Regions from separate parts of the Allobosea sp. RIT-PG3_2 genome, predicted to be linked through region 2. Evidence: predicted binding sites of a transcription regulator. Region 2 holds the regulator's gene; each other region holds the start of a gene.

Region 1 (3,347 bases), on a different contig from region 2:
GCTCGGCCGCTCCGCCGGCGCGCGCCGTCCGCAGGATCCTCAGCCGCTCCGGCCCCTTGCCGAGATCGATCTCGGCGAAAGCGCCGGGGAATGGCGAGAGCCCGCGAACGCGGTCGTGCACCTGCTGCGCCGGCTGCGCCCAGCTCAGCTTGGCCTCTGCATTGGTGATCTTGGCGGCGTAGGTGACGCCCTCCTCCGGCTGGGGCGTGAACTGCAGGCCGCCGCGCCCGAGCGCGGCGAGCGCCCGCACCATCAGGTCGGCACCGAGAATGCTGAGCTGGTCGTGCAATTCACCGGCGGTGAGATCCGGCCCGATCGTCAGCGTCTCGACCATGCCGACCGGGCCGGTATCGAGCCCCGCCTCCATCTTCATCACGCAGACGCCGGTCTCGGCATCGCCGGCCATGATCGCGCGCTGCAGCGGCGCCGCGCCGCGCCAGCGCGGCAGCAGCGATGCATGCAGGTTGAGGCAGCCGAGCTCGGGCAGGTCCAGGATCGCCTGGGGCAGGATCATGCCGTAGGCGACGACGACGGCGACATCGGCCTGATGCGAGGCGATGATCTCGGCCTGTTCCGGCGTCTTCAGCGTCGCAGGCGTGAAGACCGGGATGCCGAAGCGTTCGGCCGCCCTATGAACCGGGGAAGGCTTGAGTTCGAGGCCCCTGCCCGCTTGCGCGGGAGCGCGAGTGTAGCAGGAGACGACCTCGTGCCCCTGGCCGACGATCTCGGTCAGGACCGGCACGGCGAAATCCGGCGTGCCCATGAAAATGACGCGCAAACTCATACGCTCGATTTACCTCAGCCCCGGCGCAGCGCCGGAAAGAATAGAACAGCCCTCATCCTGAGGAGCGCCGCAAGGCGCGTCTCGAAGGATGATCCAGCCGCCTCCCGAAGCATCCTTCGAGACGCCGCGTGCCGCGGCTCCTCAGGATGAGGGCTCGGGTGACGACTGCTCGTTACGCCGCCCGCTCGCGCTTGGCGGCCTTGGCGAATTTCTTGGTTACGCGCTCGCGCTTCAGCCGCGAGAGATAGTCAATGAAGAGCACGCCGTTGAGATGGTCGATCTCGTGCTGCAGGCAGGTGGCGAGCAGCCCGTCGGCCTTGATCTCCTGCACCTTGCCGTCGAGATCCATGAAGCGGACCTTCACCTGCGCCGGGCGCTCGACCTCCTCGTAATATTCGGGGATCGAGAGGCACCCTTCCTCATAGGCATTGAACTCGTCCGAGGACCAGGTGACCTCCGGATTGATGAAGACCTGTGGCTTCTTCGGCTCCGGCTCCTCGCCTTCCTTCGGCTCGCGCTTCGCCAGGTCGATCGTCACGATGCGCAGCGGTTCGCCGATCTGGATCGCGGCAAGCCCGATGCCGGGCGCGTCATACATGGTCTCGAACATATCCTCGACCAGCGCCCGGATATCGGGCGTGACGGCTGCGACCGGCTTCGAGACGAGACGGAGCTGGGCGTCGGGCAGGATGACGAGCGGGCGAATGGCCATGGGATTCCGCAGGAAAAAGGCTGAACAAGGCGGGACATAAGCATTTGTGGGCAAGCGGTCAAACTGTTCCGCTTTCGTTCGCAATACCGCCTCGAATCGGCTAGGCTCGCGTCATGAACGAGATCGCCTTCACCCTGCTCGAGCGCCCGGTGACCTGGGCCGAAGCGGCGCTCGGCTTCGCCGGCCTGAGCCTCCTGCTTCTGCTGATGGTGGTGCTGTCCGCCTGGCGTGGCGGCCAAAGCCGCGCCATCGAAGCGGCCATGGCGGCGGAGCGCGCCCGCGAGATGGACGACAAGGTCGCCGAGATGAACCGCCAGCAGGCCGAGCTCGCCGGCCGCATGCAGTCCATGGCCGAGATCCTCTCGACCCGGCAGGGCGATCTCGCGCGGCTCGTCGCCGATCGTATGGACGGGCTGAGCCACAAGGTCGGCCAGGGCCTCGAGCAGAATGTCCGACAGACCACCGAGAGCCTCGGCAAGCTGCAGGAACGGCTGGCGGTGATCGACAGCGCCCAGAAGAACCTGACCGACCTCACCTCCGAGGTCGTGACGCTGAAGGACGTACTCTCCAACAAGCAGGCGCGCGGCGCTTATGGCCAGGGGCGGATGGAGGCGATCATCCGCGACGGACTGCCCGCCGCCTTCTTCGCCTTCCAGCCGCAGCTCTCGAACGGCAAGCGGCCGGACTGCTTGGTGACGTTGCCCGGAGACGGGCGTGGGCTGGTCATTGACGCGAAATTCCCGCTGGAGAGCTTCACGCAATTGCGCGAGGCGCGCGGCGAGGATGCGAAGAAGGCCGCCGGCCAGCGCGTGCGAAGCGATGTCGGCGTGCATGTGAAGGACATCGCCGAACGCTATTTCCTGCCCGGCGAGACGCAGGATGTCGCGCTGCTCTTCGTGCCGTCCGAGTCGATCTATGCCGATCTGCACGAGTATTTCGACGATGTCGTGCAGCGGGCGCACCGGGCGCGGATCATGATCGTCTCGCCCTCGCTGCTGGCGCTGGCGATCCAGCTCATGCAGTCGCTGGTGCGCGATGCGCGCATGCGCGAGGAGGCGCAGGTCATCCAGACCGAGGTCGGCAAGCTGCTCGACGATGTGCGACGGCTGGGCGAGCGCGTCGACAAGCTCGACACGCATTTCCGCCAGGCGCAGGAGGATGTCGGCCAGATCAAGACCTCGGCCGGCAAGGTCACGACCCGCGCCGAGAGGATCGGCGCGCTCGACTTCGACGACGAGAAGAGCGAACCGAAGCTGCCCTTCGCCAAGGGGCTGGAGCTGAAGGCCGCGGCGGAGTGATCACCCGCGGCTGAGCACTGCGGAAAGCTCCGGCTTCACGTTCAGGGTCTGGAAGACGACGCAATAGCGCTCGGTGAGCTTCAGCAGCGTGTCGAGCTTCTCCTGCGGCGCATCGGTCTCGACATCGAAGGAGAGCCGGATCGCCTTGAAGCCGACAGCCGCATCCTTGGCGACGCCGAGCGTGCCGCGGAAGTCGAGATCGCCCTCGGCGTGGACGACGCCCTTCTTCAGCTCGATCTCGAGGGCGGTCGCGACCGCCTTCAGCGTCACGCCGGCGCAGGCGACCAGCGCCTCCAGCAGCATGTCGCCGGAGCAGAGCTCGGCGCCCGAGCCGCCCGTCGCAGGATGAAGGCCGGCGAGCGCGATGGCACGGCCGGTTTCGACCTTGCAGGCGATGTGCTGGTCGTCGAGCTCGCCATGCGCCTTCAGCGTGATGATGGCGGCCTCGGGATTGGTCCGGTACTCGTCCTTGAGCGGAGCCTGCAGGGCACGCAGTGCGGTGACGTCCATGGGGCTGAACCTCTTGTTCGAGCGGAAGATCGCGTTAAGGCGC
Region 2 (3,347 bases):
ATCCTGGTCGACCGCGCGGCGTTGAGCATGCGCAACCTCGCGCTCGCTGCGATGATCGTGCTGCTGCGCGAGCCCGAGGCGCTGCTCGGGCCGAGCTTCCAGATGTCCTTCGGCGCGGTCGCGGCACTGATCGCCTTCGCCGAACGTTGGGAGCGGCGGGACCGTGCCCGGCCTCCGCCAGTTCTGCCTTGGCCTGTCGGCCCGCTCTGGACCGCAGCGCTCGGCATCGTCGTCACCACCCTGCTCGCCACGGCGGCGACCGCGCCCTTCGGCGCCTATCACTTCCAGACCTTCAATCCCTTCGGCCTGCTCGGCAACGCCATGGCGCTGCCCTTCGTCTCGCTCTTCGTCATGCCGGCGGCGGTCTTCGGCGTTTTGGCCTATCCCTTCGGGCTGGATTGGCCGGCCTGGGCGCTGATGGGGCTCGCCTCGGATGTCGTGCTGAAGGTGGCGCACTGGGTCGCGGCCATCGACCATTCAACGGTGATGATCGCGGCCTTCGGTCCCGCCGTGCTCGTCTGCTTCGTTCTGGCGTTGCTCTGGCTGACGCTCTGGACAACGGCCTGGCGCTGGCTCGCGGCCATCCCGCTGATGTTCGGCGTCGCCGTCGCCGGCAAGCCCGAGCGTCCGGAGATCCTGATCGAACGCGACGGCTCCGGCCTCGCGCTGCGCGGCGCCGATGGCCGGCTGGCCATCGCCGGAAAGCCCAGCCGCTTTGTCTTGCAACAATGGCTCGCGTCCGATGGTGACAGCCGCTCGCCGGATGATCCGACGCTGCGGGCCGGCATCGTTTGCGACACCCTGGGCTGCATCGGCCGCACGGCCGATCAGCGCACCGTGTCTTACACGCGCGATCGGCTCGCAATCATCGAGGACTGCCTCCGCGCCGACCTCGTCGTCACCGCGATTCCCTGGAGCGGCGCCTGCAAGGCGAGGTTGATCAGCCGTGGCGCGCTGAGCCGCGACGGGGCGACCTCGCTCTATCGAACAGCGACAGGCTGGAGCAGCCATGTCTCGGAGCAGGGCGCCGCAGACCGTCCCTGGAGCCGCCGCCGCGAGCAGCCGCAGCCCGCGCCGCGGGCCAACAATCAGCCGCCCACCAACCCGGCATCGGTGTCCGTCGACAGCGACGCCGACATCGAACGGCTTCAGTAGCGCCGCATCAGATTGACGAGACGGCCCTGGATCTTGACCCGGTCCGGTCCGAGCACGCGGGTCTCGTAGGCCGGGTTCGCCGCTTCGAGCGCGATCGAGGAGCCGCGCTTGCGCAGCCGCTTGAGGGTAGCCTCTTCGTCGTCGATCAGCGCCACGACGATATCGCCGGTATTGGCCGTGTCCTGCCTGCGGATGACGACCGTGTCGCCGTCGAGAATGCCGGCCTCGACCATCGAATCGCCACGCACTTCGAGCGCGTAATGCTCGCCGGAGCCGAGCATGTCGGGCGGCAGTGAGACGGTGTGGCTGCGGCTCTGGATCGCCGAGATGGGCGTGCCGGCGGCGATGCGCCCCATGACCGGAATCGCGATGGAGGAACGGCTGTCCTCATCGGCTCCGGAACCCGGGCGTGGCTTGCCGAGGCTGGGCTGCGATCCGAGACCGCCCTGGACGATGGCCGGGCTGAAGCGGGGGCGCTGCTGCGGAGCGCCGAGACCATCGGGCATCTTGATGACTTCGAGCGCGCGCGCCCGGTTGGGCAGGCGGCGGATGAAGCCGCGCTCCTCCAACGCCATGATCAACCGGTGGATGCCGGATTTCGAGCGCAGATCGAGCGCGTCCTTCATCTCGTCGAAGGAGGGCGGCACCCCGCTCTCGCGCAAGCGTTCCTGGATGAAGCGCAGGAGTTCGTGTTGCTTGCGTGTCAGCATGGTTGCCGCCAGCCCCTCAAAGCGCAGATTCGAAACAAAGCACGAACACCATACGCGTTCTGCTTGTGTTCCGCAAGCGGCCTACCGCAGCGGCAGGATCCGGCAGGGATCGCCCGTTTTGGCCGCGTCGGCGAAGGCGGGGCGGATCGTCAGCGCCTGGGCTCGCGCCAGCGTGCCGAGCATCGAGGAATCCTGCCGGCCGAAAGGCGTCGCCACCCATCCCTCCGGGGTCAACGCCAGCTCGGAACGCAGATAATCCTCGCGTTCGTCATTCCCCGGCATGTCGCGTCCCAGGACGGCCGGGATGCTCCGGTCCCGATCCGCATCGGCCATGCCGAGCAAAGCCTCGATCAGCGGCAGCACGAAAAGGTGGCCGCAGACGATCGAGGAGACCGGATTGCCGGGCAGGCCGACCACGACCATGCGGCCGAGCCGGCCGGTCATCATCGGCTTGCCGGGCCGCATCGCGATCTTCCAGAAGCCGAGCTCCATGCCCGCCCGCGTCAGAGCCTCCTGCACGAGGTCATGGGCGCCGACGGAGGCGCCGCCGAGCGTGATCAGCACATCGGCATCGGCGGCCTCGGCCTGTCCGATCTTGGCGGCGAGATCGGCATGATCGTCGCGGGCGATACCGAGATCGAGGGGAGCGCCACCGGCTTTCTCGACCAGCGCGGCGAGTGAAAACGAGTTCGAGGCGACGATCTGGTCGCGCCCGACGGGCTCGCCGGGAGCGACCAATTCGTCGCCGGTGGCGAGGATCGCGACGCGGGGCTTGCGCCGCACCGGCAGAGCCGGATGCCCCATCGCCGCCGCGAGCCCGAGCGCGGCGCTGTCGAGCACGCGCCCGGCCGCCAACAGGACATCGCCTTCGTGGAAATCGAGCCCGGCGGCGCGCAGGAACTTGCCCTTGGTCGGCGGCACGCGCACCCGGATCGCGGGGCTGTCGACGCCGTCGGCATCTTCCTGGATCAGGATGGTGTCGGCGCCGGCCGGCATCGGTGCGCCGGTGAAGATCCGCACTGCCTGGCCCGGCCCGACGCCGCCCTCGAAAGCCCGGCCGGCGGCGGATTCGCCGATCACGGCGAGGCTGACGCCTTCCGCCATGTCGTCACCGCGAACCGCGTAGCCGTCCATGGCCGAGTTGGCGAAGGGCGGCTGGGTGCGCAGCGCCTTCACGTCGGCGCCGAGCACGCGCCAGCCGCATTGGGCGAGCGGCAGGGTCTCGGTTCCGGTCGGCCCCGGAATGCTGTCGAGCAACGCCTTGCGCGCGACGGGGACCGGGGTGAGCGCCATTAGAGCATAATGCCGAAAAGTGGGAACCGGTTTTCGGGCGACATCATGCTCACTCCTCTAACCAGCCTTCGCGTCGTAGTCGCCGGACTGGCCGCCGGATTTGTGCACGAGCCGGATATTCTCGATCCGCATCGCCCGGTCGACCGCCTTGACCATGTCGTAAACGGTGAGGCAGGCGACCGAGACGGC
Region 3 (3,347 bases), on a different contig from region 2:
TGAAGGCCGCGGTCGACGCGATGGCAGACGAGATCGAGCCGGCGAGCGCCCAGACCCCGCTGTTCCAAGCGCTCGCAGAGTTGCGCCACGAGCTTGCCGATGTAGCGGGCGATGGTCTCCGAAGCGCCGATCGGCTCGGCGAACGCTCGCCGCACCTCGATCAGGTCGGGTGGTCGGATCGCGACGATAGGTTCGGCGACTTCCCCGAGGGCTTGGGCCAGTCGACGGGCGATCGCGGGTCCGAAACGAAGGGTTAGCGGAGAACGGGGCTGGGCGATGATGTCGCCGACCGTGTCGAAACCGAGCACACGCAGGTCGGCCGATATCTGCGCAGGCAGCCGAAGGCATTCTAACGGAAGGGGTAATAGCGGATGCGCCTCATGCCGGACAGGCGCGATGACTATGGACCGAGAGACGTATCGCGCCAGCGCATGGGCGGCGCCCCAGCTGTCGGCGATCGCGGCCCTTGCCTCGACGCCCGACATCGCGAGGCGTCCGACGATGGCCTCCAGCATGTCCGCTTCGCCGCCATGGAGGTGGTCGGCGCCAGTCGTGTCGATGACGATGCCATGCGGCGGATCCGGCGCCACAATCGGCGCGACACGCTGATGCAGCCAGATCGCGAGTCGCTCCAGTTCCCGCGCGTCTGCTGCAAGATCGGCTTGCTTAACCACCAACGATGACACAAGCACCTGCGCCTTTGTGGCCGGCATGCCGACGCGTAGCCCGGCGGCGAGTGCAGCGGCATTTGCAGCCTGCACCAACCTCCTGCTTCCGTCGCGAGCGATGAGGACGAGCGGGACTTCAGGCCGAGGCGCGTCGCCAGCCATCCGTCGGTACCGATCGATTGACCAGTTCGGCAGGAAGACGGAGACGACCCGTGTCATCGCATGCCTCCAATTCAAAATCCGCGCTTTCGCCCGCCCTGGCCCTGATCAGCTCGACAAGCCATCGTGGCCGTCCCACGCCCGGCACCGGCAGTGCCGTTGATGGGAGAACCGAGACCCGCCATCGGGTCATCGCTGCTGTCGGCTGCCCGAAGTCGGAGGCGTCCACCTCCCGTCGCCATCTGCGTAAGGCAATACCGATCGAGCCTGTTCCTTCAGCTGCAAGCTGGAGCCGCCGGGACGCCGTCATCGAAAGACGGGCGACTTCTCCGACGACGGAGCCAAGCCCGCCATGGCGCAGGCCCTCTTCCATGCAGGCGAGAACCGTTTTGTCATCGCCGGCCTCGACGTAGATGACGCGGTCGGGAACGAGCCCCGCCTGGGCGAATGCTGGGGCGAAGAGGTCGGCACTGGTCAGGCACCAGAGCACTTTGCCGCGGCTTCTGGCTGCGACACCGGCGCTGAACAGAGCGGCCGCGGCGCCGTCGAGGGCACCGTTGCCGCCGCCGGCGACCTCATGCAGAGCACCCCGTGCCAGACCGCCCCCAGGTAAGCGTGAATCGACCATCGTGATTCCGAACGGCAGGACCGTCCGATCACGAGTGCCCCGCCCTTCAATTCGCTCGATCTGGTCGCGGAGCGACTGGAATACCGGCTGTGACAGCAACTGGCCTATACCTATAGAATGACGCCTTATGTTCCTCTTATGTTCTCGGTACCGCATTCCGAGTCAAGCTTGCTTTTTGGCCGGAACTCGGGAGCGCTGTAGGCGGTTGAGCCAGTGGGCTATCAGAAGCGAGCGATTGACGTGAATCGCACATCAGACCTAACCGCCGAGTGGCCCCTGCAATCGAGTGCGACCCTTGGATCTTCAGTCCGGGCCAAGGGCATAGAACGCGAACTCCGACGGAAGCTGCCTTGGGCGACAAGGAAATTCCTGAAAGTCGAAGCCGGGAAAGCTTTGCTGGATATGCCGGGCGCGTCGCTGGACGAATTCGAAGCCGCATCCACGACAATTTCCCAGGCGATGCGAGGACTAGCAAACCTTCCGGTACTTCCGAGTGAGGCGGAGGACATCCTGTCGATGTCTTCCCGCGAGCGCCACAAATGGATGGGCGCTGGCCGCCTGCAGAGTGCCGGAACCCGAACGGTCAAATTGCGCGGGCGATCGAAGGCAGTGACCTTTCACGTCTTCGAGCCAGCGCATATCGAGCACATCCTCAATGGCGACCTGACCGAGATTTGGCGCGAGGAGGACGGGGCGACGCTTGTGGAGAACCGTCGGCGGGCCGCGGGCAAAGCCGCGCTGACCCGAGCAGGAAAGCGGCACGCCCCGTCGAAAGCGGCTCCCGTAGCATCAGATGAGATGCTGGATGCTCAGCTGGAGGGTTGGGAAGAATTTGTCGCTAAAGGTTTTTTACGCTGAACGATCACGAAGCGGATCAGCGACAACTGGCTGACGAACATTCGCTCCGCAAAACAACACTGAGGTCAACAAGGCCCGCTATTCCGACCATGTCGCGAGATGGGGCGAGCAGCGCCACAATACACGTCGCTTGTTGGCCAAAGATGCGACGGCAGAGCCGCAACTATCGCACCGAAATCCATCCGCACCCATTGCCCTGTCTTGAGATTGCGCACCCCGCCGAAAATCTCAATGGGAGCTTGGTTCCGCTGGCTCGTTGGAACTTCTGCGCCGATCGCTCCGTTGCCGCTTCAATAGGTATCAACAGGAGATCAAGGCGATGATGTTCGTCGAGCAAATCAAGGAAGGCCAACGCGTGCTGGGCTCCGATGGAGTTCACGTCGGGACCGTCGACGCACTGAGCGGACAGCTCATCAAGCTCAAGAAGAACGATCCGGACTCTGGTGGAGCACACCACTATATCGACCTCGGGCTCGTGATCGGTGTGGATGGAGATATCATCAAGCTTATCGTCCCCGCGGCTGAGGCCAGGGAGCGGTGGTCGGAGGCGGCTGATTAAACGCAGAACCAACATCATCGTTTACCTGGTTGTTTCGCCTCCCAACTACGGCCATGCAACGGGATCGGTGATGGCAGCCCCAGCCGTCTTCCCGCCTCGGAGAGAAGGCAGCAGGAAGCGGAACTATTCGAACCCTTGTGTAGTTCGGCGCGACTGAGCCATCAGGCTTCGGCTCAACGGAGGGCGACTTGCCGGTGTATCGCTTCACCATGAATGACGGGACGAAGACAGATTGCGACAACGAGCCGAAGGAGTTCGCGAGTGATAAATCCGCCGTAGACGCGGCACAGGTGGCCTTGGCGGACATGGCCCACGATGCCTTACCTGATGGTAACTCCGTCGATTTGACAGCAGCTGTAGAAAATTCGGCCGGCGAAGAGATTTATCGCGCTTCGCTCAAATTTCGGGGCGAAACGGCCGAACACGCGCGATCGAAGGCTGCCGATTTCGAGGCCGCGGCGGACGATGCTGCTGA
Region 4 (3,347 bases), on a different contig from region 2:
GAAGCGCAGACCCGAGAATCCGAGGCAGAATAAGGCGCAGAACCGCTGCGTCATCCCGGACAGGCGGCGAAGCCGCGCAGATCCGGGATCCATCGAAGAGCGCCGAGCCCCATGATGGATCCCGGCGCTACGCTTCGCTGCGGCCGGGATGACGAGGCGGTCCTGCGCCTGCTCCTACAAGAGATGCTCGGGTCAAGCCCGAGCATGACGGCTGACCTGGCTCAGTGCGCCGCCGGCACTGTACTGGCATCTTTGGCGTCACGCCCGGCCAGCGCCCCGACCCCGAGCAGCGCCAGGATCGTCACCGCGGCCGAGAGGCTGAGATAGTAGCCGACATAGGCGAGCCCCTTCTCCGTCGCGAGCCAGGTCGCGACATAGGGCGCGAGCGACGCCCCGACGATGCCGCCGAGATTGAAGGTGAGCGAAGCGCCGGTATAGCGCACCGCCGTCGGGAACATCTCGGCCAGCGCCGTGCCCAGCGGCCCGTAGGTGAAGCCCATCAGCGACAGGCCGACCACGAAGAAGGCGAGCACGCCGAGCGTGCTGCCCGAGCCGAACAGCGGCTCCAGCAGGAAGCCGAAGATCGCGATGCCCAGCGTTGTCGCCAGCAAGGTCTGGCGGCGGCCGAAGCGGTCCGCCAGCACCGCCGAGACCGGGATCGTCAGGCCGAAGAACACGACACCGATCATCTGCAGCGGCAGGAACTGGTCGCGCGAGAAGCCGAGCTTGGTCGTGCCCCAGCTCAGCGAAAACACGGTCATCAGGTAGAACAGCACGAAGGTCGCCAGCGCCGCGAAGGTGCCGCAGAGCAGCGCGAGCTTGTGCTCGGCGAAGATGCTGACGAAGGGCACCTGCACGCGCTCATGCTTCTCCATCGCCTTGCGGAAGGCCGGCGTCTCGCTGATGCGCAGACGGACATAGAGCCCCATGAAAACCAGCAGCGCGCTGGCGATGAACGGGATGCGCCAGCCGAAGGTGAAGAACTGCTCGTCGGTGAGGAGCGCATCGAGAGCCAGGAAGCTGCCGGTGGCGCAGATGAAGCCCACGGGCGCGCCGAGCTGCGGGAACATGCCGTACCACGCGGATTTTCCGGGAGGCGCGTTTTCGGTGGCAAGCAGCACCGCCCCGCCCCATTCGCCGCCGAGCCCGAGGCCTTGCCCGAGCCGGCACAACGCCAGCAGCAGCGGCGCCAGCACGCCGACCGCGGCATAGGTCGGCAGCAGGCCGATCGCGACGGTCGAAAGCCCCATCGTCATCAATGCGGCGACGAGCGTGGCCTTGCGGCCGATGCGATCACCGAAATGGCCGAAGATCGCCGCGCCGATCGGCCGCGCGAAGAAGGCGATGGCGAAGGTCGCGAAGGACTGGAGCATGGCGGTGGTCGGATCGCCGCCCGGGAAGAACAGCTTCGGGAACACGATCACCGCCGCCGTCGCATAGATGTAGAAGTCGAAGAACTCGATCGTCGTGCCGATCAGGCTGGCGAGCAGGATGCGGCGCGGCGAGTTCAGGGCGGCAGGTGCAGGGGCGGGAGACACGTTGGCAACTTTCGCGAATAAATGCGGAAGCCGGGCGCAATAACAGGAAACGAAAGGCCGCGGCATGGGAAATGCCATGGCTTGATATGCATCAAACGCATAATAGAACGAGAACAACTATTGGTGTCAGCTCCATGAGCATGGCGCGACCATTACTCGGCTCCTCCTGACACAAACTGACAGAAGGAACAAAAAAAGAACTTGCTGCCTGGAACAAAGCGTGACCATCCTCCTGTCAAGACGCATTGAGATGTCCCCGTAGCCCTGCCATAAGGAGCCCGAACCGTGAATCAGGCAAATCTCAAGCTCGTGGAAGGCTCCTCGATGGACAAGGCCAAGGCGCTCGATGCGGCGCTCTCCCAGATCGAACGCGCCTTCGGCAAGGGCTCGATCATGCGCCTGGGCAAGAACTCGCCCTCGATCGAGATCGAGACCATCTCGACCGGCTCGCTCGGCCTCGACATCGCGCTCGGCGTCGGCGGCCTGCCCAGGGGCCGCGTGATCGAGATCTACGGGCCGGAATCCTCGGGCAAGACCACCCTCGCGCTCCACACCATCGCCGAAGCCCAGAAGAAGGGCGGCGTCTGCGCCTTCGTCGATGCCGAGCATGCGCTCGACCCGATCTATGCCCGCAAGCTCGGCGTCAATCTCGACGATCTCCTGATCTCGCAGCCCGACACCGGCGAGCAGGCGCTCGAGATCACCGACACGCTCGTCCGCTCCGGCGCGATCGACGTGCTCGTGGTCGACTCCGTCGCCGCGCTCACGCCCCGCGCCGAGATCGAGGGCGAGATGGGCGATGTCCAGCCCGGTCTGCAGGCCCGCCTGATGAGCCAGGCGCTGCGCAAGCTCACCGCCTCGATCTCGCGCTCGAACTGCATGGTCATCTTCATCAACCAGATCCGCATGAAGATCGGCGTGATGTACGGCAGCCCGGAGACCACCACAGGCGGCAACGCACTGAAGTTCTATGCCTCTGTCCGCCTCGACATCCGCCGCGTCTCGACGCTGAAGGAGCGTGACGAGGCGACCGGCAACCAGGTTCGCGTCAAGGTCGTCAAGAACAAGGTCGCGCCGCCCTTCAAGCAGGTCGAGTTCGACATCATGTTCGGCGAGGGCATTTCCAAGGTCGGCGAGTTGATCGACCTCGGCGTCAAGGCCGGCATGGTCGAGAAGGCAGGCGCCTGGTTCTCCTTCGACAGCCAGCGCCTCGGCCAGGGACGCGAGAACGCCAAGACCTTCCTCAAGGCCAATCCCGACATGGCCGCCAAGATCGAGGCCACGATCCGCCAGAACTCCGGCCTGGTCGCCGACCGCATCCTCGACGAAGCCACCCCGGGCGCGGACGATCTCGACGAAGGCGAAGCCTGAGAAGTCCAGTTTCGTCCTGCTCGGCCTCGACCCGAGCATCTCCTGCAAGAGATTCCCGGGTATCGGCTTTGCCTCGCCCGAGAATTACGTGCTGAGAAACGCGGGCGGCCTTCGGGTCGCCCGTTTTCGTTAGCAGATGAGGCCTTGCGGCCTGTGCGCTGCAACCAGCTTTCTGGACAGGGGCGAGCCGCCTGACTAGAACCGGTCGTTCCCGCCGGGCGCACCCGGCCCTTTGCCCGTGTTGAGAAGCGCAAGAACCGATGAGCGGCGTCAACGATATCCGGTCGACCTTCCTCGACTACTTCAAGTCCAACGGCCACGAAGTCGTGCCGTCGAGCCCGCTCGTGCCGCGCAACGACCCGACGCTGATGTTCGCCAATTCGGGCATGGTGCAATTCAAGAACGTCTTCACGGGCCAGGAAAGGCGCCCCTATTCGC

Evidence for each region. The regulator LexA, encoded in region 2, represses DNA repair genes until DNA is damaged. The targets are predictions, from matches to a motif close to TGTTCNNNNTGTGTTCNG.
Region 1: AC2FAN_RS10920 (DNA recombination protein RmuC) is a predicted target of LexA. The motif match lies at 1,561-1,578, and genes of this name have one in related genera.
Region 3: AC2FAN_RS26985 (ImuA family protein) is a predicted target of LexA. The motif match lies at 1,584-1,601, and genes of this name have one in related genera.
Region 4: recA (recombinase RecA) is a predicted target of LexA. The motif match lies at 1,723-1,740, and genes of this name have one in related genera.

The regions. Positions count from the first base shown of each region.
Region 1 covers NZ_JBXWCA010000003.1:126,071-129,417, reverse strand. Annotated here, with positions in the region: gene fmt (methionyl-tRNA formyltransferase) at 1-784, opposite strand, end outside; gene def (peptide deformylase) at 957-1,496, opposite strand; gene AC2FAN_RS10920 (DNA recombination protein RmuC) at 1,610-2,794, shown strand; gene AC2FAN_RS10915 (OsmC family protein) at 2,795-3,304, opposite strand.
Region 2 covers NZ_JBXWCA010000005.1:320,988-324,334, forward strand. Annotated here, with positions in the region: gene AC2FAN_RS17235 (ComEC/Rec2 family competence protein) at 1-1,155, shown strand, start outside; gene lexA (transcriptional repressor LexA) at 1,149-1,865, opposite strand; gene AC2FAN_RS17245 (molybdopterin molybdotransferase MoeA) at 1,947-3,158, opposite strand; gene moaC (cyclic pyranopterin monophosphate synthase MoaC) at 3,216-3,347, opposite strand, start outside.
Region 3 covers NZ_JBXWCA010000016.1:11,466-14,812, reverse strand. Annotated here, with positions in the region: gene AC2FAN_RS26990 (DNA polymerase Y family protein) at 1-887, opposite strand, end outside; gene AC2FAN_RS26985 (ImuA family protein) at 805-1,563, opposite strand; gene AC2FAN_RS26980 (hypothetical protein) at 1,669-2,313, shown strand; gene AC2FAN_RS26975 (DUF2171 domain-containing protein) at 2,633-2,872, shown strand; gene AC2FAN_RS26970 (DUF6894 family protein) at 3,067-3,347, shown strand, end outside.
Region 4 covers NZ_JBXWCA010000006.1:161,158-164,504, reverse strand. Annotated here, with positions in the region: gene AC2FAN_RS18315 (MFS transporter) at 222-1,538, opposite strand; gene recA (recombinase RecA) at 1,824-2,909, shown strand; gene alaS (alanine--tRNA ligase) at 3,170-3,347, shown strand, end outside.